4 regions of the Halomonas zincidurans B6 genome follow, and region 3 is predicted to be linked to each of the others. Evidence: predicted binding sites of a transcription regulator. Region 3 holds the regulator's gene; each other region holds the start of a gene.
What was found. Region 3 encodes sigma-54, which starts transcription at its own class of promoters, with help from an activator protein. Its sites were predicted from a motif close to TGGCACNNNNNTTGCTNT; they were not measured.
Positions count from the first base shown of each region.

Region 1: a site for sigma-54 is predicted at 3,045-3,062, ahead of urtA (urea ABC transporter substrate-binding protein). Genes of this name have one in related genera too.
Region 2: a site for sigma-54 is predicted at 3,224-3,241, ahead of glnA (glutamate--ammonia ligase). Genes of this name have one in related genera too.
Region 4: a site for sigma-54 is predicted at 3,710-3,727, ahead of ytfE (iron-sulfur cluster repair protein YtfE). Genes of this name have one in related genera too.

Region 1 covers NZ_JNCK01000001.1:788,622-794,588, reverse strand. Annotated here, with positions in the region: gene urtB (urea ABC transporter permease subunit UrtB) at 1-1,568, opposite strand, end outside; gene urtA (urea ABC transporter substrate-binding protein) at 1,687-2,922, opposite strand; gene HALZIN_RS0103745 (acyl-CoA dehydrogenase C-terminal domain-containing protein) at 3,272-5,074, opposite strand; gene HALZIN_RS0103740 (BCCT family transporter) at 5,470-5,967, shown strand, end outside.
Region 2 covers NZ_JNCK01000001.1:3,454,662-3,460,628, forward strand. Annotated here, with positions in the region: gene typA (translational GTPase TypA) at 1-960, opposite strand, end outside; gene HALZIN_RS0116170 (polysaccharide deacetylase family protein) at 1,053-2,048, opposite strand; gene HALZIN_RS17210 (glycosyltransferase family protein) at 2,163-2,726, opposite strand; gene glnA (glutamate--ammonia ligase) at 3,339-4,745, shown strand; gene HALZIN_RS0116185 (DUF4124 domain-containing protein) at 4,877-5,497, shown strand; gene glnL (nitrogen regulation protein NR(II)) at 5,695-5,967, shown strand, end outside.
Region 3 covers NZ_JNCK01000001.1:1,035,883-1,041,849, reverse strand. Annotated here, with positions in the region: gene HALZIN_RS0104910 (KpsF/GutQ family sugar-phosphate isomerase) at 1-297, shown strand, start outside; gene HALZIN_RS0104905 (KdsC family phosphatase) at 308-850, shown strand; gene lptC (LPS export ABC transporter periplasmic protein LptC) at 854-1,444, shown strand; gene lptA (lipopolysaccharide transport periplasmic protein LptA) at 1,441-1,962, shown strand; gene lptB (LPS export ABC transporter ATP-binding protein) at 2,015-2,740, shown strand; gene HALZIN_RS0104885 (RNA polymerase factor sigma-54) at 2,903-4,321, shown strand; gene hpf (ribosome hibernation-promoting factor, HPF/YfiA family) at 4,510-4,818, shown strand; gene ptsN (PTS IIA-like nitrogen regulatory protein PtsN) at 4,828-5,325, shown strand; gene rapZ (RNase adapter RapZ) at 5,430-5,967, shown strand, end outside.
Region 4 covers NZ_JNCK01000001.1:1,351,432-1,357,398, forward strand. Annotated here, with positions in the region: gene fnr (fumarate/nitrate reduction transcriptional regulator Fnr) at 157-903, shown strand; gene HALZIN_RS0106315 (oxygen-independent coproporphyrinogen III oxidase) at 1,004-2,350, shown strand; gene HALZIN_RS0106320 (SirB2 family protein) at 2,464-2,853, opposite strand; gene ytfE (iron-sulfur cluster repair protein YtfE) at 2,953-3,675, opposite strand; gene norR (nitric oxide reductase transcriptional regulator NorR) at 3,862-5,379, shown strand; gene HALZIN_RS17420 (hypothetical protein) at 5,677-5,967, shown strand, end outside.

The sequences.
Region 1 (5,967 bases), 250 kb from region 3:
GCCAGCACGGCACCGACCCAGGGCTGCAGGACCTGATTGATCACCCCCAGCGACATGCCGGCGACCAGCGTGCCCCACAGATTGCCGACGCCGCCGAAGACCACCACCAGGAAGGAGTCGACGATATAGCTCTGCCCCAGGTTGGGCCCCACGTTGGTGATCTGGGACAGCGCCACGCCCGCCAGCCCGGCGACCCCGGCGCCCAGGCCGAAGGTGAGCATGTCCACCCGCGCGGCGCGCACGCCCATCGAGCGTGCCATGGCACGATTCTGGGTCACCGCGCGCACCTCCAGCCCCAGCCGGGTGTAGCGCATCAGCGCCCACAGCGCGGCGAACACCACCAGGCAGAAGAGCAGCACGCCCAGGCGGTTGAGGGTCAGCGACAAGGCCTCGTTGACCTGCCATGCGCCCTGCAGCCAGTCCGGCGAGTTCACGCGCCGATTGAGCGGCGAGAACACCGTGCGCACCAGTTGTTGCAGAATCAGGCTGATGCCGAAGGTCGCCAGCAACGTCTCGAGCGGGCGCCCCTTGAGAAAGCGGATCACGCTGCGCTCGATGAGAATCCCGAATGCGCCCGCCACCAGGAAGCCGCCGGGGATCGCCAGCAACAAGGCCAGCCCCGGCTGCCCGGGCAGAACCTGCTGGATCATCCAGGTGGTGTAGGCCCCCAGCATGATCAGCTCGCCGTGCGCCATGTTGATCACCCCCATCACCCCGAAGGTAATCGCCAGGCCAATCGCCGCCAGCACCAGCACGGACCCCGCGCTCAAGCCGAAGAACAGCGTCTGGCCGCGCTCGTACCAGGCACGCTTGCTCTCGATGCCGGCCAGCGTCTCGCCGGCCTGGGCAGCGATCGGGGCGTCGCTGGCGGCGATGGTAGAGAGCGAATTGCGCACGCGGGTGTCGAGATTGCCGCGCAGGGTCGCCAGGACCGCGGCATCGCCCTGCTCCACGCGATACAGCGCCAGCGCGGTTTCGATCTCGGCGCGTACCGCGGAACTCTCCTCGTCGTCGAGTTGTGCAGCGACCGCGTCGACGCTTTGCGCATCGACCTCGCCGATCAAGCGCTTGGCGGCATCGAGACGGGTCGCCTCGTCGCCCGCGTCGAGCGACAGCGAGGCGATCAGGCCCTGCAACTGGGTACGCATCGCGTTGTTGATGCGAAACGCATCGACGCGGCGACGGGAGCCGGTGCCGGCGTCCTCGAAGGTGATGGCATCGATGATCGGCCATTCGCGGCCGCTATCATCGGTGATGATGTAAAAACGTTCGCCGCGACGCTCGCGTCCCAGACGGCCGTCGAGCAAGGCCTCGAGCCAGCGCGTTTTCTGGGCGGCGTCGCTGGCGGCGATGGCCTGGGCGGCCTCGGCCTTGGCATCGAAGTCGTCGGTGTCCAGCGCCTGCAGCAGGGCCTGGGCACGCTGTGGCGTCACCTCGGCCTGCACCGGCGAGACGCCGACAAGCCACACCAGCAGTACGGCCACGACCGTCAGGCAACGCCGAAGACCGGTGCTGGCTTGCGATCCGATCACGATGCCAGGTCGCATCTTCGCGTGAGTTGGCGTCATCGAAGGATTCCTTCTCGCGCCGCGACGGTCGCGGCGCACGATTCGGGAGCGCCCCGTTCTTCAGGGCGCCTTGACGTGAAGGAAACGGCAAGGCGCAGGTCGCTTGCCATGGGCGTGCTTACTCGGCGCCGTCTTCGCAGGTCATGGTGTCGACATTGAGCTTTCCGCAGCGCAGCGGGGTACGCCAATCGCTGATCAGGTTCTGCGACTCGGGGAGATAATCGGACCAGGCGTCGCCGGCAATGGTGCCAGCACTTTCCCAGACCACGCTGAACTGACCGTCATCCTGGATCTCGCCGATCATCACCGGCTTGGTGATATGGTGGTTGGGCATCATCGTTGCGTAGCCGCCGGACAGGTTGGGCACACTGACGCCGATGATCGCTTCCTTGACCGCGTCGACATCGGTGGTACCGGCCTTGCGCACCGCTTCCAGCCACATGTTGAAGCCGATGTAGTGGGCCTCCATGGGGTCGTTGGTGACGGCGTTCTCGTCATCGGTGTAGTCGATCCAGTTGTCGATGAAGTCGTAGTTGGCGTCGCTGTCGACGCTCATGAAGTAGTTCCAGGCCGCCATATGCCCCACCAGCGGTCCGGTATCGATGCCGCTGAGTTCCTGCTCACCCACCGAAAAGGCCATGACCGGAATGTCGGCGGCACTGATGCCCTGGTTGGAAAGTTCTGTGTAGAACGGCACATTGGCATCGCCGTTGATGGTCGAGACCACGGCGGTCTTCTTGCCCTGGCTGCCGAAATCCTTGACCTCGGCGACGATCGACTGCCAGTTGCTGAAACCGAACGGCGTGTAGTTGATCATGATGTCGTCGTCGGCGACGCCGTGATCCTTGAGGTACGCCTCGAGAATCTTGTTGGTGGTGCGCGGATAGACATAGTCGGTACCCAGCAGCGCCCAGCGCTCCACGCCCTGGCTCATCAGGTAGTCGACCGCGGGAATCGCCTGCTGGTTGGGCGCCGCGCCGGTATAGAAGATGTTCTCGGAAGACTCTTCACCTTCGTATTGAACGGGATAGAACAACAAGCCGTTCTGTTCCTCGACCACCGGCAGAACCGCCTTGCGCGACGCCGAGGTCCAGTTGCCGAAGATCACGTCGACCCGGTCGTCCCCGGTCAACATGTCGCGTGCCTGCTCGGCGTACAGCGACCAGTCCGAGGCCGGGTCCATCACCACCGGTTCGAGCTGCTTGCCCAGCAACCCGCCGTTTTCGTTCTGCTGTTCGATGAGCATCAGCAGCTCATCCTTCAGCGTCGACTCGCTGATCGCCATGGTCCCGGAAAGAGAGTGCAGGATCCCCACTTTGATGGTGTCTTGCTGGGCGAAAGCGGGGAAGGACATGCCCAGGGACACCAGCGAGGCGCCAGCCAACCAACGAAGGGAAACATTCAGCTTTTTCACGGCAATCTCCTTGCGAATGATTGTTATAGGTATCCACGACACCGAATAACGTCGCGTTACCCCTCGCAAGGCATGTGCCAACCTAGTTTATTTCGCTTATTTACCCTATTAATCAGTATCTTATACAATATATGCCGCTCACCCCCTTTTCTTCCATGCACCATTGTTGTTCAACGCACCTCTTTCATGCACCACCACGACGACAACCTGCCCATCAGATGCATCAATTCGGGCAATTGAAAAAACCGGCCTCAAGAGGCCGGGGTCGTATCCTGTACTTTCAAGCTCATCATTCGGGATAGAAGTCCTCTTCGGCCAGATTCATCAATTCCTCGGCGCCCGCCTCGATCTGTCGTTCCAGGGCTTCGATACGCGGCAACATGCGTGTCAGGTAGTGACGGCCGACCGCCAGCTTGGTCCGGTAGAAGCGCTCGCCGACGCCGCCGTCTTCGCCCAGCCCGCGCTGTGCGGCACGCATCATCTTCCACCACATCCAGGCGTAGGCGACGTGGCCGAGCAGGTTGAGGTAGTCGACCGCCGCCGCGCCGAGCTCATCGGGGTGCTTCTCGCTCCGCCCGAGCACGCGGGTAGTGACGTTCTCGAGCAGCACCAGCGCCAGCGAGATGCGCGTGTGCGAATCGCGCAAGTCGGGCCCGGCACGCTCGCCGAGATCCTCGCGCATGGCCGCGACGAATTGCACCAGATAGCGGCCGCGGTTACGGGCCAGCTTGCGCCCTATCAGGTCCATGGCTTGAACGCCGTTGGTGCCTTCGTAGATCATCGCGATACGCGCATCGCGCACGTACTGCTCGGCCCCCCACTCCACGCAGTAGCCGCTGCCGCCGTAGATCTGCTGAGCCTCGACCGTCGACTCGAAGCCACGATCGGTGAGAAACGCCTTGGCCACCGGGGTGAGCAGTGCGACCAGCGCCTCGGCCTCGTCACGTACCGCCCCATCGGGATGGAACTTGGCACGATCGAGCTGCTGCGCCACGCAGGCGGCAAAGGCGCGCCCGCCCTCGTTCCAGGCACGCACGTTGAGCGCCATGCGCCGCACGTCGGGGTGCACCAGGATCGGGTCCGCGGGCTGTTGGGGATATCGAGCGCCGCCCGGCGCGCGGCTCTGCAGGCGCTCGCGGGCGAAATCCATGGCGCTCTGGTAGGCTACCTCGCCGAGCCCCAGCCCCTGGATGCCGATCGATAGCCGCTCGTAGTTCATCATCGTGAACATCGTCGCCAGGCCCTGGTGCGGCTCGCCAATCAGTACGCCCTGGGCCTGGTCGAAATGCATCACGCAGGTCGCGCTGCCCTTGATGCCCATCTTGTGCTCCAGACCGCCGCAACTGACGCCGTTGACATCGCCCAGTGCGCCATCCTCGGCGACCTTGCGCTTGGGCACCAGGAACAGCGAGATGCCCCGCGTGCCCTCCGGCGCATCGGGCAACCTGGCCAGCACCAGGTGGACGATGTTGTCGACCAGGTCGTGCTCGCCGCCGGTGATCCATAGCTTGCTGCCGCTGATCGCATAGCGCTCGTCGCCGATGGGCACGGCCCGTGTCTTGATCAAGCCCAGGTCGGTACCGCAGTGCGGCTCGGTCAGGCACATGGTGCCCAGCCACTCGCCGGCGTACATCTTCGGCAGGTAGCGCTGCTTGATCGGCTCGGAGGCGTGGTGGTCGAGCAACAGTGCCGCCCCGGTATTCAATGCCGGGTACAGCGCGAAGCTGGCGTTGCTGGCGTAGAGCATCTCCTCGAAGGCCACGGTAAGCAGCTTGGGCAGCCCCTGGCCGGCATAGTCGGGGTTGCCGCCCAGGCCGAACCAGCCCCCCTCGGCCAGGGTCCGCTGGGCCTCCTTGAAGCCCTTGGGCGTGGTGACCCGGCCCGCCTCGAAGCGACAGCCTTCGGCGTCGCCGCTCTGGTTGAGCGGAAACAGCTCGGCCTGGGTGACCCGCGCTCCTTCCTCCAGGATGGCCTCGGCAAGGTCGGGGGTGAGCTCGGCGGTTGCGGGCATCGCGGCCCACTCCTCACCAGCCTGAAAAACCTCGTTGAGCACGAAGCGCATGTCGCGCAGCGGCGCCTGGTAGCTGGCCATGAAACACTCCTGAAACGGTTGGCGGAAAGGTACGGTTTGCCTGAATACACGCGGCAGCACAAGAATTCAAACGATCGATTGGATACTAGTCCATTACCCCGGTCGGCTTATAGCCCGACCTTCGCCCGGCGCCGTTTGGCCGACACCGCGCCGGTGGCATGCCGAGCGCATGAATAAACGAACGCCGGACGGCGACAAAACCAGGCCCCGCTTCCGGTAGCAACTGTCGCCACTTTGCGTCAGGATAAAGGCACCAATTGCGCTCTCATTTTGCAGCGTCGCGTGACATGACACACGACGCCATTGATGCTTTGTCAGTTGGTCGCGCAATCTCGGCCTGGCCGGCAACGCCGCCAGCATACGCTTCGAACATCACGCCGAAACGGAGATGCCCTATGGCTGAAAATCCCAACAGGCAGAACGAGTCGCCATCGCCGGAAAGCCAGGAAGGCATTCCGGCGCCGACCGGACGCTCGGACCTCATCGATACCGACTATGTGATCGGCCAGGACAACCTCACCACCCGCCGGTTTGGTGTGGATGTCGACCTGCACGGCAAGGTCTTCTCGATCTCCGCCTTGCTGATTCTGTTCTTCGTGTTCATCACCCTGGCTCTGCCGGACCAGATGGGCCCGATCTTCAATGGCGCCAAGAGCTGGCTGACCGGCAACCTGACCTGGGTGTTCCTGTTCGCCGCCAATATTTTCGTGGTGCTCACGGTCGTGCTGATCTTTACACCGCTGGGCAAGGTGCGCATCGGCGGCATGGAAGCCAAGCCGGACTTCAGTTACGCCGGTTGGTTCGCCATGCTGTTCGCCGCGGGCATGGGCATCGGGCTGATGTTCTACGGGGTTTCCGAGCCCATCACCCACTTCGGCACTTCGATGGCAGGC
Region 2 (5,967 bases), 2.4 Mb from region 3:
GTCGTTGACCTGGAAGGTCATCGACACGGTGGGTTCGTCCACGGTCAGCGCCGGCAGCGCCTCGACGGCAGCCGGGTCGCACAGCGTGTCGGAGATCGCCAGGTCCTCGATGCCGGTGATGCAGATGATGTCGCCGGCTTCGGCCTGCTCGGTCTGCACCCGCTCGAGGCCCATGTGGGTCATCACCTGGCCGATCTTGCCCTTGCGGGTCGCGCCTTCCTTGGTGATCACGCTGACCTGCTGGTTGGGCTTGACGCTGCCGCGCTTGATGCGGCCCAGCCCGATGACGCCGACGTAGCTGGAGTAGTCGAGCGCCGAGATCTGCATCTGGAAGGGGCCATCGAGTTCGACCTTGGGCGGCTCGACGATGTCGACGATGGACTGGAACATCGGCGCCATGTCGTCGGCCAGCTGGTCCGGCTCGGGACCGGCGATGCCGTTGAGCGCCGAGCAGTAGATGATCGGGAAGTCGAGCTGCTCGTCGGAGGCGCCGAGATTGTCGAACAGGTCGAAGATCTGGTCGATGACCCAGTCGGGGCGCGCGCCGGGGCGGTCGATCTTGTTGACTACGACGATCGGCTTCAAGCCCTGGTCGAAGGCCTTCTGGGTGACGAAGCGGGTCTGCGGCATGGGGCCGTCGACGGCGTCGACCAGCAGCAGCACGGAGTCGACCATCGACATCACGCGCTCGACCTCGCCGCCGAAGTCGGCGTGCCCGGGGGTGTCGACGATGTTGATGTGATAGACCTGCTCGTCGGGGGCCTGCCAGCGGATCGCCGTGTTCTTGGCCAGGATGGTGATGCCGCGTTCCTTTTCCTGGTCGTTGGAGTCCATGATCCGCTCCTGGCCCTCGGCTTTACGATCCAGGGTGCCGGACTGGCTCAGAAGCTTGTCGACCAGGGTGGTTTTGCCGTGGTCGACGTGAGCGATGATGGCTATGTTGCGAAGTTTCTCGATCACGACGGGATCCTGCAGGGAAATAAGGGCCGCATTATAGGGTCAGGCCGTTTCCACTGCTACCTTCGTGAGCCGTGCTTCGCCGCTGGCGGGGCTTACAGCTGACCCAGCAGATGATCGAACAGGCGTCCCGGGCTCCCGGCGAGATGCTGGTTGACGGCGATCCGCGGCAGCGCCAGGGGGTTGTCGTGACGGCCCAGCCAGCCGCCCTGACCGGCCAGGGCCAGCGAGACCCCGCAGCGATTGACCAGTTGCTGGACGCGCGGCGAGGGCTGGCTGTCCGGGTAGGCGAAGGCCGCCAGCGGCTCGCGGCACAGCCGGGCCAGTGCCTGGCGCGAGTGGCGCACCTGCCAGCGTATGGCGTCGTCGTCCTGGGTTTCGAGGGCACGCATGCCGACGCCGCGGGCGCCGAAGCGGATCAACCCGTCCCTTTCGAGCCGCCGAACGCTGAACGCATCGAGCCCTTGGCGAGGCTGGCCGAGCTCGCCGTGCAGGGCGTCGCCGATGGCCTCGAGGGTGCATGGATCATGCTGGGCGAGTTCCAGCAGGTAGCCCAGCAGGGCCCGGCTGTAGGCCGTGTCGGGGTGTTTGGGGGGCATGGGCGGCAACGGCAGCCCGGCATCGCCCAGCGCATCGCGAATCCGTGTCGGATGCTGGCGTTGCCACAGGCCTTCGCCGAGGGTCTCGCGCCAGGCGCCGTGCGGCCGGTGCAGCCAGCCGGTATTGATGAAGATGCTGGCGGGGATCGCGTAATGCTCGAGCAGCGGCGCGGCGACGTCGAGGGTGTCGCGCCAGCCGCCGTCGAAAGTCAGGCTGATGCACGCCTGAGGGTCGTGGTGGGGCTTGAGGGCGGTATCCAGGCAGACCAGTCGCGACAGCTCGCTGAGCGTCAGCAGCAGCCGCTCGAAGCGCTCGGGGCCGAGGCACCAGGGGGCGCGATGCGGCAGGCGGGCTTCGCCCTCGCCGGGCAATACCCGCGGCAGGGCGATGAGTGCGCTACGTCCCCATAGCGGCTCGCTCAGGCTGCGCCGCCAGTGGCCGCGCAGTCGGTACGCCAGATCCTGAGCCAGGGACAGCGCCAGCCCGGTCATCGTCCGGCTCCAACCGCTAACGCGCTACGACCAAGCATGCTGCTTTACTCCTTGTGCCCCACCGGCACAGCACATACCAGTAACCGACATTTTACCGCCAACCACACGCCAGTACTAACTCACCGATCGTCGGCACTCCTCGGGCCGGCATTGCAGCACCCGGGCATGGCAGGCTTGCAGGCGGCCCAGCAGGTCGCGCTCGGCTCGGCCTTCGAGTTCAGGGTCGAAGCCGCCGAGACGTTCGAACCAGACCCGCTGTACGGCGAATACCTGGGTATGGAGTCGGGCCCGGCCGATGCGCGAGAGCCAGGCGGAGACGGACCGGCGCTCGGCGACCAGAACCAGCGCGTCCCAGGCCTGGAGACGCAGCGCCTGGTCGATCTCGTGCAGCCAGGTGTCCGAGAGCTCGCTGGGCGACTCGATGAACACCAGTACGTCGCCATGACTGCAATTGGCGGCGGCATTGAGCCGCGCGCCGCGGGCCATGCCCGACAACGTCAAGGTCCGGGCACCGTAACGCTCCGCCAGCTTGCCCAGGGAGAGACGCGGGCGGTCGACGATGAACCAGCGTTCGACCTCACCATCGAGCCGCTCGGCCAGCTTTTCCAAGGCGGCCAGGCAGCGTTCTGCGCGGCTGTAGCCTCGTCGAAAATCAATGACCACACTGTATGTATTCATGAGCCTGGTGACCTGGAATCCGAAGGGCCCGGTTACCGTGACGCTTGCATAGGCCGTCCGGTGCCACGATGTGCAACGCATTATTGCCAATTCATCGCAATTGCCAATGTCTCGCAGGTCTCTATTCTCTCCCCTTGTCTACTGCGATAGTTATGTAAAGAAGAGTAGCTCTGAGTTTCCAGACGTTTCAATTGGCCGGCTGGCTGATTTTGTGAGCTCTCATGGTTGGTTTTCATCGAGTGCGCAAGGTTGAGGCGCTTAACCCGGCGGCGCGTTTCTGATAACTGGCGGGCGGATCAGTCTGTGCGTCGCCGCTGTGAACCGGAATGGTGCATGAAAGGAGGTTTGCGCTCAATCATGGTGCATTGGCGGAAGCCCTGCACCGCCATGATGCGACATCGGCCATTCGGGGCGCCCTCAAAGGCCTTCGTCCGGGGGCGCTTTCTTCACTATATTCATTGGTCTGGCCAGGATTCGCGATTGTTGTTGCGCCATTTTGGCACGGCTTCTGCATTCGTTTTTGTCAGAAATGGCATGCATGGGCAATCCGCGCCCCGACGTGCTAAAACGACGCTGGACACGCAAGCCAATGGCTCATCTATGGAGGACACCATGTCTGAGAAGACTCTAGCCCTGATCGAAGAACACGACGTCAAGTGGGTCGACCTGCGCTTTACCGACACCAAGGGCAAGGAGCAACACGTCACGATTCCGGCCAGTGCGGTCGATGATGAGTTCTTCGAGGACGGTCAGATGTTCGACGGCTCTTCCATCGAAGGCTGGAAGGGCATCAATGAATCCGACATGATCCTGCGCCCCGAAGACGGCACCGGCTTCCTCGATCCGTTCACCGAAGACGCGACCCTGGTGCTGCGTTGCGACATCATCGAACCGTCGACCATGCAGGGTTACGAGCGCGATCCGCGCTCCATCGCCAAGCGCGCGGAAGCCTATCTGGGCTCCACCGGCCTGGGCGATACCGCCTTCTTCGGCCCCGAGCCGGAATTCTTCATCTTCGACGAGGTGCACTGGAAGGCCGACATCGAAGGCGCCATGTACAAGATCACGTCCGAGGAGGGCGCCTGGTCGACCGATCGCAAGATCGAAGGCGGCAACCTGGCGCACCGTCCGCGGGTCAAGGGCGGCTACTTCCCGGTCCCGCCGGTGGATAGCTTCCACGACATACGCAGCGCGATGTGCAACACCCTCGAGGCGATCGGCCAGAGCGTCGAAGTGCATCACCACGAAGTGGCCAACGCCGGCCAGAACGAGATCGGCGTCAAGTTCAACACCCTGGTCAAGAAGGCCGACGAGGTCCAGGAACTCAAGTACGTGGTCCATAACGTGGCCCATGCCTATGGCAAGACCGCGACCTTCATGCCCAAGCCGCTGGTCGGCGACAACGGCTCCGGCATGCATGTTCACTCCTCCTTCTGGAAGAATGGCGAGAACCAGTTCGCCGGCGACGAATACGCCGGGCTCTCCGAGACGGCGCTGTACTACATCGGCGGCATCATCAAGCATGCGCGGGCGCTGAACGCCTTCACCAACGCTTCGACCAACTCCTACAAGCGGTTGGTGCCGGGCTTCGAGGCGCCGGTCATGCTCGCCTACAGTGCGCGCAACCGCAGTGCATCGATCCGCATTCCGTACACCGCCAGCCCCAAGGGCAAGCGCGTCGAGTGCCGCTTTCCCGACCCTACCGCCAACCCGTACCTGGCGTTCGCGGCGATGCTGATGGCCGGCATCGACGGGGTGAAAAACAAGATCCATCCTGGCGACGCGATGGACAAGAACCTGTACGACCTGCCGCCGGAAGAGGGCAAGTCGGTGCCGACCGTGGCCAGCAGCCTGGAGCAGGCGCTGGAAGCGCTCGACAAGGACCGCGCGTTCCTGACCGAGGGCGGGGTGTTCACCGACGACACGATCGATGCCTACATCGCGCTCAAGGGCGAGGACGTCGAGCGCCTGCGCATGACCACCCACCCGGTGGAGTTCGATCTCTACTACAGCTGCTGAGCGGCCGAGCGACACCGATCGCCGGATCATCGAGGCCCGCCTTTCTGGCGGGCCTTTTTGCATTACACTGGCGGATATCGCCAATCGCGCAAGTGGTGGCGACGCGGCGCTAGGCAAAGGAGTGAAGGGGCATGATCAAGCGCGTTTTCACGGTTGTGCTGCCGTGCGCCATTGCGCTGGGAATAGAGGGAATAGGGGGAATAGAGAGTGCCGAGGCGGCCAGCGTCTACCGTACGACCGATGCGCAAGGCAACGTGGTATTTACCGACAAGTCGGTCGACAACGCCGAACGGGTCGATCTCGAGCCGTTGACCGTGGTGCCCGCCGTGGGAGTCGATGTCGCGCCGCCGCCCACGCAGCGTGCCGAGCCGGCTGCCTCGCGCGCCGGGCAGCCGTTCATGCCCTATTCCACCTTCCGTATCGCCGCGCCCGAGGATGGGCAGACCCTGCCCACCGGCGCCGCCGGGAACGTTCAGGTACGACTGACCATCGAGCCGACGCTGCGCGAGGATAACCAGGTACGCTTGCTGGTCGATGGCGTGGTAAGCCAGTCGGCCCTGAACAGCAGCGCGTTCATGCTCACCAACCTGGACCGCGGCGAATATACCCTGGTCGCCGAATTGCTCGATGCCGCCGGCCAGGTGCGCCACCGCAGTGCGCCGGTCACCCTCTACGTGCAGCGCGCCAGCGTCAATCTGCCGGCCAATCCCAACAACCCCGCCGGCCTGCCACCGAGCCGCACCGGCAATTAACGGGTGTCGCTCCCTTCATTTCTGCACGCCGCGTTGTGTGTGCCGCGCCATCAAGCAGCTTTCCTCGTCTCGATGCACCATAATAGTGCAGTGCGCCCCGACGCCCTGTCCGCCATCCCGCTCGTTGCGGGCCTGGCCAGACTGGCGCGTATCTTGCAAACACCAAGCTAACGGATCTCAGGATGTCGAGACGCGCCATGTACCAACGCTTGCTGGAAAACCTGACCACGGCGGTCGTGCTGCTCGACGGGGCGTTACGCGCACGCTGGCTGAACCCGGCCGCCGAAGCGTTGCTGGCGGTGAGCCGCAGTCGGGTCGAGGGGACGCGTCTGGAATGCCTGGAAGGCGAAGGCGGGGCGATCGCCGAGGTGTTGCGCAAGGCGCTCGAGGAAAACCACCCTTTCACTCAGCGCGAGGCCATATTGCTGCTGGCCGGCGGCGAGGCGATCACCGTCGACTTCACCGTCACG
Region 3 (5,967 bases):
ATCACGCACAAGGGGCTGGGCTTCACCTGCGTGGTCGATGAAAAGGGCCGGTTGGCCGGCGTCTACACCGACGGCGATCTGCGCCGCACCCTCGACCAGCATGGCGACCTGCGCGCGCTGCGGGTCGACGATGTAATGACCCGCGGCGGCAAACGGATTCGCGCCGACATTCTGGCGGCCGAGGCCGTCAGGCTCATGGAGGACAACCGGATCACTGCGCTGGCCGTGGTCGACGACGACGACCGCCCCATCGGCGCCATCCACATGCACGACCTGCTCGTCAGCGGCGTGGTCTGAGGAGACAGCGATGCCCCATCCCCCCCATTTGGTCGAGCGCGCTCGTCACATGCGGCTGCTGGCCTTCGATGTCGATGGCGTGATGACCGACGGTCAGCTGTACTTCCAGGCCGATGGCCAGGAAACCAAAGCCTTCAGTACCCAGGACGGCCAGGGCATCAAGCTGCTGCGTCGCACCGGGATCGAGGTGGCGATCATCACCGGTCGCGAGTCGCCGATGGTGGCTCGGCGTGCCGCGGCGCTGGGAATCGAACATGTCTTTCAAGGGCGTGACGACAAGTTGACCTTGCTGCGCGAATTACTCGACACGCTGGGCCTGGATTTCGAGCAGCTCGCCTATTGCGGCGACGACCTGCCTGATCTCGCCCCCATCCACTACGCGGGGCTCGGCATCAGCGTGCCCAATGCGCCAGACTACGTCCGTGAGCGGGCCGACTGGGTCACTCTGCGTGCCGGCGGCCACGGCGCCATACGCGAGATCTGCGATGGCCTGCTGCAGATGCGGGGCCACTGGACGGCGCTGCTCGACGCTTATCTCCACGGCCGGAACTGAACGATGCTCCAGCGTTTCTCGCGGCTTTCGCCCAAAGGGTGGCTGGCGCTCATCCTGCTCGCGCTGGGTGGGCTGCTGGCCTTGATCGAGCAACGCAACCTCATCTCGTTGCCCTCGCCCCCTTCCACGGGCGAGAGCGGCGAACCCGATTACTACCTGGAAGACGCCACGCTGACCCGCTTCGATGCGACCGGTACCGCCTATCAGCGACTCGAGACACCCCGGCTTACGCATACCCCCACCGATGACGTGACGCGGCTGCAAGCGCCCGACGCTCGGCTCGTCGACGACCGCGGCCGGGTCTGGCTCGCCAGCGCCGACACAGGTAGGCTGGGAGCCAACGCCAATCCGCTCAAGCTAAGCGGCAACGCCCAGCTCCAGGCGCCCGAACAGGGCTGGAAAATCAACAGCGAGGTCTTGATTTACGACGCCGAAACCGGTCATGCCTGGAGTGAAAGCGAGGCCGTGCTGCGCAAGTTTCAGCAACGCGTGCGCGGCGATCGTTTCGATGCCTGGCTGGACAGCGGACAAATGCAGCTCAACGGCAATGTACGCGGCTATCACCCGCCGATCGACGAGGAATCAGGATCATGATGCGCACCCTAATCGCTGCCCTAGGCCTGTCCGGTGCGGCGCTGCTCGCCACGCCGGCCCTGGCGCTGGAAGGCGATGCCAACCAGCCGATCAACATTGCCGCCGACCGCCTGAATCTCGACGACCGTGCCGGCACCGCCGTCTACACCGGTGACGTCGCCATGCAGCAGGGCAGCATGAAATTGACCGCTCAGCGTGTCGAGATCGAGCGCAACGACCAGGGCGAAGTGACTCTGGTGACCGCTACCGGCGGCACCGAGCGCGCCTATCTCGAACAGCGCCCGGCGCCCGACGATCCGCTGGTCAAGGGCTGGGGCGAGACGATCGTCTACTACGCCGGCGAGCGACGCGTCGAACTGATCAGCCAGGCCGAACTGCACCAGGCCAGCGACACTTTCAAGGGCGCCTATGTCGAGTACTTCCTCGATAGCCGTCAGGTCCAGGCGCGTTCCCAGGCCCAGGGAGCCGAGAACGAGCGCGTGCGCATGAGCCTGACACCGAAGTCGGCCGAACAATGACCCCGCCGGCCGAGATCAGTCCAGAGGCCAGCCCAGAGGAGAGCCCCGCGCGATGAAGACATTGTTCGCCCGGCATTTGGCCAAGAGCTACAAGAATCGCCGCGTGGTCCAGGACATCAGCCTATCGATCGGCCAGGGCAGCATCGTCGGCCTGCTCGGCCCCAACGGGGCCGGCAAGACGACCTCATTCTACATGATCGTCGGCCTGGTGCGCGCCGACGCCGGCGAGGTGGGCATCGACGACCAGGACCTCAGCCGCGCAGCGATGCATCACCGCGCCCGCGCCGGCATCGGCTACCTGCCTCAGGAAGCCTCGATCTTTCGCAAGCTGTCGGTCGCCGACAACATCATGGCGATCCTCGAGATGCGTCGCGACCTGGACAAGCCGGGACGCAAGCGCCAGCTCGAGCAACTGCTCGAGGAATTCCATATCACCCATATTCGCGACAACATGGGCATGAGCCTGTCCGGCGGCGAACGTCGCCGGGTAGAGATCGCCCGCTCACTGGCCACCGAGCCGGCGTTCATCCTGCTCGACGAGCCCTTCGCGGGGGTCGACCCGATTTCGGTCGGCGAAATCAAGTCGATCATCCGTCAATTGCGCGATCGGGGCATCGGCGTACTGATCACCGACCATAACGTGCGCGAGACGCTGGATATCTGCGACAACGCCTACATCGTCGGCGACGGCCAGATCATCGCCGAAGGCAACGCGGAAGCGATACTCGCCAGCAAGAAGGTCCGCGAGGTCTATCTGGGTAGCGAATTCCGCCTTTGAGCGCTCGCAGCACGATGGCGGCTGTCAAGCCCGCGCCTCCACGCAAGGTCTCGCCAAGCTGTATTAGCCCGCATGATGGCATGGTTATTGCTTTTACACTTGCAAGGCCTCACCGAGCAGGATAACGTGTCGTGAAATCCTCTCAGTGAAGTCACGCTTGTCATGGCAATGAAACCCACGTTGCAGCTTCGGGTCGGCACCCAGCTGACCATGACGCCTCAGTTGCAGCAGGCCATCCAGCTACTGCAGCTGTCGACGCTGGATCTACGCCAGGAGATCCAGCAGGCGCTGGAATCCAACCCCATGCTCGAGATGGAGGATGATTTCGGGGAAGCCGACGTCGGCGAAGCGCTCGACGACGACTGGGCCAGCGACATCCCTGAGGAACTCGCCCTGGACAGCGAGTGGTCGGACACCTACCAGGATCTGGCCCCCGGCGCCGGACGCAGCGAAGACGCTCCCGACTTCGAGCGCAACACCGCCGATCAGAGCCTGCAGGATCACCTTCGCTGGCAGCTCGACATGACCGGGCTCGACAGTCGCGAACATGCGATCGCCGACTGTCTCATCGATGCAGTCAACCTCGACGGCTATCTCGACGGTCAGCTCGACGAATTGACGGAAGGCCTGCGCAGCCAGGGGCTTTCCGGACTCAAGGCCGCCGAGGTCGAGCAGATTCTGCATCGTCTTCAACAGTTCGACCCCACCGGTGTATTCGCCCGCGACCTGCGCGAGTGTCTGCTGCTGCAACTGGCTACGCTGGCCGACGATACGCCGCTGCTGCCCCAGGCCAAGCGCCTGGTACGCCAGTTTCTCGACGCGCTGGCCAATGATGACCGCAAGTTGCTCAAGCGTCGGCTGCGTCTCGACGATGCCCAGCTCGATGCGGTGATCGCCCTGATCCGCGCCCTCGATCCACGCCCCGGCCAAGCCTTCGACGCCAGTGGCGAGGATTACGTGATCCCCGACCTGGTGGCTCGCCATACTCGCGAGGGCTGGCGTATCGAGCTCAATCCCGAGGCGCTACCGCGATTGCGCGTCCAGCCCGACTATGCCGCCTTGATCAAGCGCGCCGACAAGAGCGACGACAACACCTTCATGAAGCAGCACCTTCAGGAGGCGCGCTGGTTGATCAAGAGTCTGTCGAGTCGCAACGACACCCTGCTCAAGGTCGGTCGCGAGATCATGATCCGCCAGTTCGACTTCCTCGAGCGTGGCGAGGAGGCCATGAAACCGCTGGTGCTCGCCGACATCGCCCAGACCGTGGAGATGCACGAATCGACCATCTCGCGGGTCACCACACAGAAGTTCATTCATACCCCGCGCGGCGTCTTCGAACTCAAGTACTTCTTCTCGAGCCATGTCGGCGGCGGCAGCGAAGGCGATGCGCACTCCAGCACCGCGATACGCGCACGCCTGAAGAAGCTGATCGGCGACGAGCCGCCGCGCAAGCCACTTTCCGACAGCAAGCTGGTCGAGCTGCTCGCCGCCGATGGCATCGCGGTGGCGCGACGCACCGTCGCCAAGTATCGCGAAGCGCTGGGCATCCCCTCCTCCGGTGAACGCAGACGCCTCGCCTGAGGCTCCTTCAGACATATGCAGCTCTCTCCCCGGCACAAGGAAAGTGCCGCGCCCTATCGCATCGAAACGTCGATTCACATGTCTTCCCGCTCTCGACAAGCGACGTTTGCGGCCACCATCCCGCGAGGGGTTTGCTAAGCTGCAAAAAGGGTTACAATCGGCCATCACTCGTCGAAAAGGAACGTGCCATGCAAGCCAACATCACCGGCCATCACGTCGAACTGACGGATGCATTGCGTGACTACGTCAACGAAAAGTTGGCGCGGCTGGAACGCCACTACGACAACATCACCACCGTGCAGGTAACGCTCTCGATCGAGAAGGAACGCCATCAGGCGGCCTGCACGCTTCACGCAGCGGGTGCTGACTTGCATGCCGAAGCCGAGAACGGCGACATGTACGCCGCCATCGATGCCCTGGCCGACAAGCTCGACCGCCAACTCGTCAAACACAAGGAAAAGGCCCAGGCCCGCGCGCAAGGCGCCGGCGCCCGCTGACTCCCCATCATGTCACTGGAAACCATACTGCCCCCCGAACGCACTCTGTTTGCCGTGCCCGGGGGGAGCAAGAAGCGCGTGCTTGAGTTCTTCAGCACCTTCATCGCCCAGAACACCCCTAGCCTGGACAGCCAGGAGGTGTTCAGCCGGCTGATCGGTCGTGAACGGCTGGGGAGTACCGGCATCGGCAATGGCGTGGCCATTCCCCATGCGCGCAATCCCCATTGCAAGGCGCCGGTAGCCGGCTTTATCAAGCTACAGGAGCCGATCGATTTCGATGCAGTCGATGGCGAACCGGTCGACCTGCTGTTCGTGCTGCTGGTACCCGAAGAGGCCGACGACACCCACCTGGCGCTACTCGCCCAGGTCGCCGGCATCATGAACGACGCCGACACCCGCAACCGGCTGCGCCACAGTGCCAGCCAGCGTGAACTGCACGAAACGCTCATCGATGCCATCCATGCCCTCGATGGCGGCGCCGGTAGCGCGCCGCGGCAGGCCAGGTAGCCTGAAGGCTGCGCTTTAATTCGCCCCGGCCTATTCAATTCGGGTCTGGTATGCCCAGCGTCATACGACCGCCTCGTGACTCATCGTGACAAGGGAGCCGCCCCATGCAACTCGTGATCATCAGTGGCCGCTCCGGATCCGGCAAGTCGATCGCCCTCCAGGCACTCGAGGACCTGGGCTTCTATGCCATCGACAACCTGCCGGCGATGCTCCTCGATGCGCTGATCGATGAGCTCCAGCAGGCCGACAGCAAGCGCGCCAGCGTCGCGGTCAGCATTGATGCGCGCAACTTGCCCACGGCCCTCGAGCGCTTTCCCGCGCAGCTCGAGGCCGTGCGCCAGCGCGGCATCGATTGCCAGGTGGTCTATCTGACCGCCGAGGACAAGATCCTGCTCGAGCGCTACTCGGCGACCCGCCGCCGCCATCCGCTGACCCGTAATAGCCAGATGACCCTGGCCGAGGCGATCGAGTCCGAGGAGAAGGCACTGGCGGACATCCGGGATCTGGCCGACCTGGTGATGGATACCTCGCAGCTCTCGGTCCACGACCTGCGCGGACGCATCGCCGAGCAGGTCGCCCACCATACCAGCGAACAGCTCACGCTGACCTTCGAATCGTTCGGCTTCAAGCGCGGCGTGCCGC
Region 4 (5,967 bases), 320 kb from region 3:
TGGCGGGTCGATTTTGATTTCAGTCAAGTTGGGTAGCGAACTCCTTCGCTTACCTCGCAATATCACCCGGACTACCTCTAAATGGTTATCGGGGGCTAGGCGGGCGTTGGGTAACATCGTGCTCATGACATTGCGCGCAGAAAGGAGAAACACGCCATGACCCGCATTGCGACGCTGAGCGAGACACGCGATAACTGCCACAACTGTCGTCTGCGCACGTTGTGCCTGCCCGATAACCTGCCGGTGGAAGACGTCGGCAGGTTGGCGGGGATCGTGCAGCGTCGCAAGCCGGTGTCCCGGGGCACCCTTCTTTTTCAGGCCGGACAACGTTTCAACTCGATCTATGCGGTGCGTACCGGGGCGGTGAAGACCACGACACTCATGGCCAATGGCGACGAGCATATTTCGGGATTCCATCTGCCGGGCGAGGTCATCGGCCTCGACGCCATCGTCTCGCGGGATCACCCCTCGACGGCTGTTGCTCTGGAAACCGCCAGCGTGTGTGAAATTCCCTATGCCGAACTGGAGAATCTGAGCGACCGCACACCGGCCCTGCAGCATCAGTTGATGCGCATCATGAGTCGCGAGCTGCTCGCCGAACAGAGCACCAACCACCTGCTGACGCGGCGTTCCGCCGAACAGCGCCTGGCCGTGGTGCTGCTCACGTTCTCCGAGCGCTTCGCCAGCCGCGGCCTTTCGGCGCAACGTTTCCGCCTGCCGATGTCGCGCCTCGACCTGGGCAACTATCTGGGCCTGGTGCCCGAGACCATGAGCCGCACCTTCCGTCGCCTGGAAGAGCAGGGCCTGGTCAGCATCGCCGGCAAGGAGGTCGAGATCGTCGATATCTGCGCCATGCAGGGGCTGGCGTTCGGTGCGCAAGGTGCCCAGGCGGCGCGGGCTTGACCAGGCGCAGTGGGCTTCGTTTGACGGCTTGATTCCGGTCAAGCTCATTGTCGGTAGTGCGCGCTAGGGTGAGTCTGGATCTGCTCACTGCGGTAGCCCAATGAACCGTTCCATCGATCTCGCTCTGCTCGTTAAGCATGACCGGCCGGCCCCGGATTACGGACTCTTTCCCACCCTGGTCCGCTTGCCGGAAAAGCGCTCGGCGGACGATTACCGGCTGGTGGCGCTTGCCAGCAATGAAGACCCCATCCCCAAGCCATTGACGGTTTATGTCCATGTGCCCTCCTGGCTGGGCCACGATAGCCGTGGGCCAGTTCGATATCTGGGATATCTCAAGCGCGAGATAGCGCTTCAGAGCGCCCTGTTCGATGGCGATCGCCGAATCGAGCGGCTCGTGCTGAGCGGGAACGGGGCGGGGCGTCTCGGAGACGGTCAACTGGCTGGCTTGCTCGCCGAGCTGGACGTGCATTTCGGGCTGAAGCGTAGCCGCGATCGCGACTTTGCGTTGCGCATCGATTCTCGCGGTCTGTCACCGCAACGCCTGCCCCTGCTGGCCGCTCTCGGCTTCAACCGGTTGCTCGTCGACCTACAAGACCTTGAGACGCCGGCCGGCGTGCCCGGTGAGCGTCAACCGGCGGACGAGTGGCCAGCCCCCGCTGGCCCTGAGCGTAGCCACCTGCCCGTCACCGAGCTGGCATTGCGTCTGTCCGGACGCACGGCGGTTGGCTTCTCGGCGTTGCTCGAGCGCCTGGTCAGCCTACGTCCCGAGCGCATTACCCTGTATCGCGATGGCTTGTGCGGCGCGGCTGTCTGGCCGGCGTTCTCTTGCCCATCGGCTCCGTGGCAGCGGATCGCAACGCCCGAGCGTGGCGCTGTCCTGGCTCTGCTGGCGCAAGGCGTGGAGCGCTTGGCGCCGGCCGGTTACGTGCATCTGGGCATGGGGCGCTTTGCGCTTGCCAGCGATGCGTTGGTGGCTGCGCAACGCCATGGCCAGCTGCAGCGTTGCCTGGAGGGTTACAATCTGCGGGGCGAGGCCGACTGCATCGGGCTGGGGGCCGGTGCAATCAGCCATCTCGACGATGGCTATTACCAGAATGCGCGGGAATTGCCGGATTACTGTGCGCGTCTGGACGCGGGTCAGCTGGCCATCTGCCGAGGCTATGAACTGACTGCCGATGACCGAGTGAGACAAGCCGTTATCCAGCACCTCATGGGGGGCGGCAACGTTCGATATGCGACTGTCGAGAAAGCTCATCGCATCGTGTTTCGCAACTATTTCGCGCCTGAGCTGCTGGCCCTGCAGGCCATGGCGAGCGATGACCTGGTCGAGCTTCGACGCGACGGCATTGAGCCGACGCAGTCCGGGGGCTTGCTGATGGAGCGTCTGGTCATGCTCTTCGACGGCGCTTTTAGCGAGGGGCGGCCACGCTACCTGCAGATGATCTGAACTGCACTGCCGCGAATGGAAGTTTCCACCGCCAATTTGCCTCAGGCAAGCCTGCCTTCGGCTTGTGGGTGGCTGAGCGGCCGGGTTACGCCCGTGCGCATGCGAACGGCGCATCAGACGCCTGCTAGCCAGGAAAGCGGATTGTGGTTCATCGCCACACCGACGATGTACAGGAAGAGGGCGATGGCGACCAACGAAGCCGCGGCGCGAATCGTCGATGTCCTGCCGCGCTTGATCGCCAAGGTACCGATAACGATATAGGCCACCAGGGCGATCAGCTTGGCCGCCAGCCAAGGCTGCTGGGTAGGCCAGGCGCGCAGCATGATCATCAAACTCACCCCCGCCGCCAGCAGTACCGTGTCGATCAGGTGCGGCAACACCTTTACCCAGCGCCGCTGGAGCTGTGGAGACGCGCGAACCGACCACCATGCGCGCAGCCCGAATAGCCCCAGGCTGAGACCGGCGGCGGTCATATGGATATTTTTTATCAGGAAATAGTCCACGCGGGTCTCCGTAAAAAAAGGCGTCCTTGCTCAGAGCATGACAGTCGATGTTTCCTGTCTCAGCCTAGGGAGCCGCCGATCCGTGAGGCTTGATTACGATCATGCGCGGGGCAATTCGCCTGCCATCGGCGAAGCAGGCGATGATTCACCCAGCGCTACCTGATCTGCGGTGGCCTGCTCGAACAGCACGTTGTTCTCCAGGTGGATGTGCTGCATCAGGTCCTCGCGGAATTCGCGCAGGCCGGCATACAGTGCGCACCAGGTCGTGCAGGCGCCCTTGGGCGTCTGGATGTCATCGGTGAACGCCATCAGCCGGGCCAGCGTTTCGCCATGCTCGTCGTGTTCGAATCGCATGACCGCAATGGGTCCGTGCATGTTGTGGGCGAGGCCACGCTTGAGCGTCGGGAACAGGATCATCTCCTCCTTTTGCAGGTGGCTTTCGATTTCCTGATGCATCCCCTCGAGAAGCTCGGCCAGGCCGGCGGGGCAGTCCTGGCGCTCGCCGTGAACCTGCTCGACGCGCCGGGCCAGGCGAATGAGTTCGGGCAGTTGCTGACGATGCACGGCGTGATAGCGGGTCAGGATGTGATCGATCAGTTCGTTGGCGCTGGCCTCGCACCAGTCGCGCTCGTCGGGTTGATGAGCCGGCAACGCTTCCAGCGCGCTGACGAGGCGGGCCAGATCGGCATCGCGCCCGGCTAGCGAGTCGCGCAGGGTGGCACGACCACCACAGCAGAAGTCGATGCCGTATTCATGGAACACCCGGGTGGCGCCAGGCAATTGGCGGGCCAGTTGACCGACGGGTTGGTCGAGAAGGGTCATGGTGCGTGCTCCTTTGCTAGTTTGCTTTCTTCCTGTTGCAGCTTGCGTGCCAAATTCTAAGCAGCTGATTAGTCTTGATAATTATTGATTATGGTCAATTTTACCCAGAGCAGACGAGGTAATAATGACCCTGCTGTGGTGGTTTTTACCGTTACTTGTTCAACGCGATCCACCAGGAGTCTTGCCATGCTCGAAGATGTCGTGTTCGCCGATCTCACCGCCGAACTGCCCAGCGCGGTACGGTTGCAGCGTCTGGTCAGGGCGCTGCGCGAGTACTTTCATTGCGGTGCCGTGGGCTTGCTGAGTCTCGATGGCGAGGCGCTGTGTCCGGTGGCGGTCGACGGGCTGACGCGCGAGGCGCTGGGGCGACGCTTCGTGGTGGCCCAGCACCCAAGGCTGGCGGCGATTCTCGCCCGTCGCGAGACGGTGGCCTTTCCGCCCGATTCCAGCCTGCCCGACCCCTACGATGGGCTGGTCGACAATCAGCTCGGCGACCCCTTGCCGGTCCACGATTGCATGGGCGTCAGCCTGCATGTCGAGGGCAGCCTGTGGGGGGCATTGACCCTGGATGCACTTACGCCCGGCACCTTCGACGAACGTGCGCAGGACGACCTGCAGCGTTGCACCCTGCTGGTCGAGGCGGCCGTGCGGATGACTCGTCTGGAGCAGGACGTGCGTCGCCTTCGCCTGTCGCGAAGCGATACCGCCAAGGACGCCAGCGAACCTCATCAGGGAGAGATCATTGGCCAGAGCCTCGTCATTCGACAACTGCTGGATGAGCTCGAGGTGGTCGCGGATTCCGAATTGCCGGTACTGCTCACTGGCGAGACCGGTGTCGGCAAGGAGTTGTTCGCCCGCCATCTGCACCAGCGTTCATGGCGCCGGCGCCGTCCGCTGATCCAGATCAACTGCGCGGCGCTGCCCGAGTCACTGGCCGAAAGCGAGCTGTTCGGCCATGTGAAAGGCGCCTTCTCGGGGGCGGGCAAGGCCCGCGCCGGGCGCTTCGAGGCAGCGGACGGCGGCACGCTGTTTCTCGACGAGGTCGGCGAACTGCCACTGGCCATCCAGGCCAAGCTGCTGCGTACCCTGCAGAATGGCGAGATTCAACGCCTGGGCGAAGACGTGCCGCGCCATGTCGACGTGCGCATCATCGCCGCGACCAACCGCAAATTGCACGACAGCGTGCGCGACGGACACTTTCGTGCGGATCTCTATCACCGCCTTTCGGTCTATCCGGTGCCGATCCCGCCGCTGCGCGAGCGAGGCAGCGATGTGCTGGTGCTGGCCGGACATTTTCTCGAGCTCAACCGGGCGCGGCTGGGAGTGCGTAGCTTGCGCCTGTCGTCGGCTGCCGAGGATGCGCTGAGTGGCTACGACTGGCCGGGCAATGTGCGCGAGCTCGAGCATGTGATTAGTCGGGCGGCGATCAAGGCGCTCAGCCAGGGGGCGCGTCGTGAAGACATCGTCACGCTGGAGCCCGGATTGCTTGACCTGCCGCAAGTCTCCGTGCAGTCCACCATCGCCATGCAGTCGTGCCAGGGGGCGCCGGTGGAAGCGCTGCACGATAGTGTGGCGCGCACCCAGCGGCAGGCCATCCGCCATGCCCTCGACCAGGTCGACGGCAACTGGTCGGCGGCGGCGCGGCGACTCGAGGTCGATTCCAGCAATCTGCACAAGCTGGCTCGGCGGCTGGGGATCAAGTAGCGGTGCTCGGCAAACGCCGGGCATGAGGAGCTCGACGAGCCTCTGTGTGGCTATATGCGCCGCATGGTTCAATGTGTCTATACGAGATGTTGTGCATTGGCTGGGCCTTGAAGCGGGGTTGCCTTGACATGGGTCAGGTTCGCTGCGCGTATTGAATGGCACCATGGATGCTTGTTTATCGAACAGGCCAGTCGCTGCCGTTTCGGTGCCGCACGTTCATCGGCGCCGCGCCTTCACGGCCCGAACGCTTGGCCAATCACTGATCGATGAACCATGTTTCTGACTAGCAGACCATCCATGAATTCACCCACCGCGGCCGTCAAAACGTCCAGCGAGGTGCCGATGCAGACGCCCACTCAAGCCATCTGGGACGCCAAGTACCGACTCAAGGATCGCCACGGCACGCCGGTGGACAAGGACGTGGCCGATACCTGGGAGCGGGTGGCGCGTGCAGTGGGACAAGTCGAGGGCGACCAGCGTGATGCCTGGCTACCCAGGTTCCGCTGGGCGCTGGAAGCGGCTGGTCGAAGTGCGGCTGAAATAGACCGTGACCCGCTGAACTACCGCTCGTCGCCGACTTCGTTTCTG